DNA from 2 places in the Paraburkholderia sp. SSBN10T genome. Region 2 is predicted to be linked to the other one. Evidence: predicted binding sites of a transcription regulator. Region 2 holds the regulator's gene; the other holds the start of a gene.
What was found. Region 2 encodes LexA, which represses DNA repair genes until DNA is damaged. Its sites were predicted from a motif close to ACTGTATNNNNATACAGT; they were not measured.

Region 1: the regulator LexA is predicted to act here: its motif matches at 1,161-1,178, upstream of AC1ECK_RS03380 (CppA family protein).

Annotation. Positions count from the first base shown of each region.
Region 1 is NZ_JBWQQI010000002.1:167,747-170,698, forward strand. It holds gene AC1ECK_RS03375 (hypothetical protein) at 1-710, shown strand, start outside; gene AC1ECK_RS03380 (CppA family protein) at 1,208-1,489, shown strand; gene AC1ECK_RS03385 (DUF2471 domain-containing protein) at 1,528-1,941, shown strand; gene AC1ECK_RS03390 (PadR family transcriptional regulator) at 2,025-2,684, shown strand; gene AC1ECK_RS03395 (FAD-dependent oxidoreductase) at 2,681-2,952, shown strand, end outside.
Region 2 is NZ_JBWQQI010000014.1:12,246-15,197, forward strand. It holds gene AC1ECK_RS21150 (DUF2939 domain-containing protein) at 1-41, opposite strand, end outside; gene AC1ECK_RS21155 (hypothetical protein) at 131-475, opposite strand; gene lexA (transcriptional repressor LexA) at 506-1,159, opposite strand; gene AC1ECK_RS21165 (sulfate ABC transporter substrate-binding protein) at 1,484-2,524, shown strand; gene cysT (sulfate ABC transporter permease subunit CysT) at 2,610-2,952, shown strand, end outside.

The sequences.
Region 1 (2,952 bases), on a different contig from region 2:
GCGAAGTGCGATTGGCAGTGGCTGGGACACCCGTTGCCGATTTCGCAGGCGTCTATCCCACCAATATCGCCGGCGTCGGCATGCGCATCACCGCCAGCGGCGGAAGTTTTGCCGGAATCGACGACGGCCCGCGGCTAGCGCCCTACAAAATCCCGCTGCAGCAGGAGGCAAGCCATCTAACCGGCTTCGCGCTGCAGGTCGACTTTATAAAGACCGGGAACGTGCAGAACGGAACCTTGGCCGCAGGCAAGCTGGTGACTGTGCTCGTCGGCGGGGCCGAGCTCATCGATGTTGCGATCCCGAGCAGCACCGTCCTGTTTGCGACGAATCAGTGCGACGCTGTGCATGTTGGAGGCGTGGTCGGAACAGGCATCAGCACGGCGGGGGCGTTTAGCTACGAAAGCATCGCCGTAGGTACCGGCTGTAATCCTGGAATCGGCGTCATGCTGCAATTGGATCAGGGCTACGTATATGGTCGCGGGGCGCCATTGATTTCGCCGGACTCGAACAACAAGAAGGTTCCCGCAGTACATGACGCCGCCGTCGCCGTTCATTCGCCGAGGAACTACCGGGACCCCAACTCGATCGACGCCTCGGACAGCGGCACCAGCTTCGGCTCCAGTGCTTTCGGTTCGTCTACTAACGGCGCGGGCACATTCGGCGCCAGCGCTTTAAGCGGCAGTGGATTCGGCGGCAATTTTCGCCGGTAAGCAAAGGCTACACGAAGCACGATCAGGGAGTTCTCATCGCCCAGGCCAACTCCTTCTCGTCACAAGATAAAAAAAGGCCCACTTGGAACGGTGGGCCCGATAGAGGAGTGTGTCCATGAAATCGCCTCTCGCAGGAGGCCAAGTCAGTGTAGGCCGCATGGCTGTAGCCTAGGTTTCGAGGCGACTTACACGTTTTACGACAGGTTTCAGGCGTCAGATAGATGAGCGAATGACCAGTTCGTCCGCCGCCACCAAAAACCTGCAAACGCATTTTTCTACAGTTGGCCAGCCGGTCTGAACAGCGGGAAAGGTCTAGTTTTCTCACGCGGGCAGCCTTTCGCCGCCCTGCCAACCACGGCCCCGCATCAACCCGCCATCTGAACGCGGCGTCCGTTTATTTCTCCCTCTCTTCTTCGCAAACCTCACGCCCCACTTGCATCTCCCCAAAATACTGTATAAATTCACAGTATGTATGTTCATACAGTGGGAGTCAGGCCATGAACCAGCTTATCCGCATCTTGAACGACGATGACCGCGAGACGCTTGCCTGGTTGTGCAAGCATGCCGGCGATGCACGCGTGGCGGCCGCTGCGCGGCATCTGGGAGGCAACGGCAAGCCGTACCTGTCCGCGGTCTGCCGCTACCTGGGCGTGCGCCCGCCTATGCCGCGTCAGCGCATCCGGCCCATTGAGGACTGCACCGTCGGCGATAGCCACCTCGCCAAGATCCGCCAGTTGCTCGCCCAGCGAAGCCCGGCTCCATCGAAACATCACCTTTAACGCAATGCGTCGCCCCGATCTCCAAGGAAGATAAGACCATGATCAACGCCACGGCCTTCGATGCGGATGTCCGCGACATCGATCCCATTGCCCTCGAACGCGCACTCCGGAGCGCGTCGCTCGACCTCCAGCAGGTCATCGTCACCGTCGCAAGGCGCTACCTCGATAGCGGTCGTCGCGCTTACCCGATCGGGGGGCGGGTGCCGACCTGGCGCACGCTGCAAACGATCGACGAACAGGTGTTCGAGAACCCCGGCTTCCGGGCGAGACACAAGGAGCACGTCCGGGAGATGTTTGTCCGGTTTGGCGACAGCCGTCTTTCTTCCGGAGCAGATCTTGACGAACCGGTTGACTGGCGTCGTGACGACGATGACCTGCCGGTGGTCTATCTAACCGTACGCGCGCTGCTCCAGGCCGGCTCGACCAACGCCGGCGGATCGGACTCGGACTAACGAATCGGATTAGAAACGTCTGCTTGCCAGCCGAATTGCGATAGTTATATTATGACTAGATACATCCACACTAGTCATAAGCCATGGTCCGTCACTCGCCCCTCGCCCTTGCCGTTCTCGCGATGCTCACCGAAGCGCCGCTGCATCCCTACCGGATGCAGCAGCTCATCAAGGCGCGCGGCAAGGACGAGGTAATCAACGTCGGCCAGCGCAACAGCCTCTACCAGACCATCGACCGTCTGCTGCGCGGCGACCTGATCGCGATCCGCGAAACCGAGCGCGACGGCGCGTTCCCCGAGCGCACGGTCTACGAAATCACCGAAGCCGGTCGCGATACCGCCCGGCTTTGGCTACGCGAGCAGCTTGCGCAACCGGCGCGCGAATTCCCGGCGTTCCCGGCCGCGCTCTCGTTCCTGCCGCTGCTGTCGCCCGACGATGTGCGCCGGCAACTCGAAACCCGCATTAGCGCACTCGACCGCGAACTGGCGCGCTTCGACGCCGCCACCGAAGAAGCCACCTCGATCGACGTCCCGCGCCTGTTCCTGCTGGAAGGCGAACTGGTGCGCGCGCAGCTCGTGGTGGAGCGCGACTGGGTCAGCAGCGTCGTCGCCGACCTGAAGGCCGGCACGCTGACATGGAGCCCGGAGTGGCTCGAAGAGATTGCCAAACGCTTCACCCTCCCCTCCGATGCATTCGCCTACAAGCCGGTCAAGCCCACCGCCAGGAAGGAAACCCAAGCATGAGCCGCGAACCCTTGAACGTCATGATCATCGGCGCCGGCACCGGTGGCCTGTGTCTCGCGCACGGTTTGAAGCAAGCCGGCCTCAATGTCGCCGTCTACGAGCGCGACCGCACCCGTGTCGACGGCCTGCAGGGCTACCGCGTCGGCATCAACGATCAGGGCGTTGCTGCGCTGAAGGCCTGTCTGCCGCCCGACCTGTTCGCCACCTTTCTCGCCACCTGCGCGCGCACGCCCGGCCACTTCAATATCCTGACGGAGCGCCTGACTGA
Region 2 (2,952 bases):
GGCCGCGCATAGCCGCGTTTAGCAGGTGTGGAAACAGCCATCGGGCGAAACTCTCCATGAGGGGTGGTTTTAGATGGACCACATTCGCACGGAAACGATCCCTGCGCGCACCTGCACCATCCCCGCCTGCTTATTCGAACAGCGCGTTCTGCACGCCTGCCCGTTCTTCGGCGATACAACGATCAATCATGCGGCATACCGCATCCACCGTACCCACCATGATGAGGCGCGACGGGCCGTGGTAGACCCGTACCGGCGCACGCCGGGCCGGCTCCGCCGTATTGAGTCCGGAATTCAGCGACACCCGTGCGAAAGCCGGCAGCGCCGACGGCAAGGTTGAGCTCTGCGGCTCGGGTGCGTCGAACAACGAAGGAGTCGTACCGGACGCCTCGATCGGTGCGCAGGGCACCAGCTTGCGCAAATGGCGCAGACGACCGAACTGGCGGAAGGGCAGCAGGCGGGCAAGGCGTTCCATGAGTCTCTCCAGTCTTGTTCAGTGCAGGGTTCAGAACTCGGTGGGGCGGATCAGCCCCACCGCGATGCCTTCAAGTGCGAATTCCGCACTGCCGGCCTGAACGAAGATGTTTTCGTAATCGGGGTTCTCGGCGATCAGCTCGATTCCATTCGGCCGGCGCTTGAGACGCTTGACCGTCACGTCGTCGCCGAGCCGCGCAACGATGATCTGGCCGTCTTTCGCTTCGCTTTTCTTCTGCACGGCGAGCAGGTCGCCGTCGAAAATGCCGGCGTCCCGCATGGACAGCCCGCGCACTTTCAACAGGTAGTCCGGCTTGCTCGAGAAGAGTGCCGGGTCGCAGGCGTAGTGCTGCGAAATGTGCTCCTGCGCAAGGATCGGGCTACCCGCGGCCACCCGGCCGATCAGCGGCAGCGACAACTGCATCAGGCTGGGATGCGGCAAGGTGAACTGATGCGGCGCGTCGTCCTGGCCGGCCAGCAGCAGCCGGATGCCGCGCGACGCGCCTGCCGCGAGTTCGATTACGCCTTTGCGCGCGAGGGCGCGCAGATGCTCTTCCGCCGAATTGGCCGAACTGAAGCCCAGTTCGGCGGCGATCTCCGCGCGGGTGGGCGGGAAGCCGGTGCGTTCGATAGCCCGGCGGATCAGATCGAAAACTTCTTGCTGTCGTGCGGTGAGTTTGGTCATGGCGCCACTGTATGGATAGACAGGTGACTGTATTTTTATACAGTATCGGGCGCAATTCAAGCTTTACTTTAAGTTCTCGACCCTGGGTGTCGTTCCAGCGCCGCTAACCGGCGTCTAAACAGTCGTTTTCGTGCCGCAACACCGCGTCCGGCTGTCATTACCACTTTTACGTATTAAAAAATGAAGAAACATTATTTTTAATGATGAAAGCCCTTCGATAGACTGGCCTCCACTCTGACGCCCGCAACGGTGCAGACCAGATGACGCGCAGCACACAACATCGGACGCAAGGCGTCTGAACCAACCACAACGCGGAGAAGATGGATGATCGATCAGGGCACGGGGTTCGCCGGCAGGACCAGAAGACTCGTCGCGGTATTGGCGCTCGGCGCGGCCGCGGCACTCGGCCTCGCAAGCAAGGCGCAGGCTGCGGATGCGACGCTGCTGAACGTGTCCTACGATCCGACCCGCGAGCTCTACCAGCAGGTGAACGAGGCGTTCGGCAAGCAGTGGAAGGCGCAGACCGGCGAGACCGTCACCTTCAAGCAGTCGCACGGCGGTTCGGGCGCCCAGGCGCGCTCGGTGCTCGACGGGCTGCAGGCCGACGTCGTGACGCTGGCGCTCGCCTACGACATCGATGCGCTCGCCAACAAGGGGCTGATCGACAAGAGCTGGCAAAAGCGTCTGCCGGATAACGCCGCGCCGTACACCTCGACCATCGTGTTTCTCGTGCGCAAGGGCAATCCGAAGCACATCAAGGACTGGGACGACCTGGTGAAGCCGGGCGTGTCGATCGTCACGCCGAACCCGAAGACTTCGGGCGGCGCGCGCTGGAACTATCTGGCAGCGTGGGCTTACGCCGAGCATCAGCCGGGCGGCAACGACCAGAAGGCCAAAGAATTTGTCTCGAAGCTCTATAAGAATGCCGGTGTGCTCGATTCGGGCGCGCGTGGGGCCACCACGAGCTTCGTGCAACGCGGTATCGGCGATGTGCTGATTGCCTGGGAAAACGAAGCGTTCCTGTCGGTGAAGGAATTCGGCCCCGACAAGTTCGAGATCGTCGTGCCGTCGGTCAGCATTCTGGCCGAACCGCCGGTGGCGGTGGTCGACAAGGTGGTGGACAAGCACGGCACGCGCAAGCTGGCCGAGGCATATCTGAACTTCCTGTATAGCGAGCAGGGGCAGGAAATTGCCGCCGAGAATTTCTACCGGCCGCGTTCGGACAAGGTGCCGGCCGCGCTGACCGCGAAGTTTCCGAAGCTGAAGCTGTACACGGTGGACGACTCGTTCGGCGGCTGGGCCAATGCGCAGAAGACGCACTTTGCGGATGGCGGCGTATTCGATTCGATTTACTCGCCGCAGTAAAAAGGACGGCGCCAAACGTGGCGGACCGTGGCGGACCTGCGCCAGACGCTGCCGCCATGGATTTCACCCTGACCGAGCATCCAGCATGACGACGTTGACCTTCCGCAAGCCAAGCGCACTGCCTGGCTTCGGCCTGACACTCGGCATTACGGTGGCGTATCTGAGCCTCGTGGTGCTGATTCCGCTTGCGGCGACCTTTCTCAAGACGGCCTCGCTCGACTGGAGCCAGTTCGTGCGCGCGGTGGCCGCGCCGCGCGTGCTGGCGTCGTACCGGCTGACGTTTTTCTCGGCGCTCGGCGGCGCGCTGATCAATGCGGTGTTCGGCTTTCTCGTCGCGTGGGTGCTTGTGCGCTATACGTTCCCGTTCAAGCGTCTGGTCGACGCGGTCGTCGATCTGCCGTTCGCATTGCCCACTTCGGTCGCGGGGA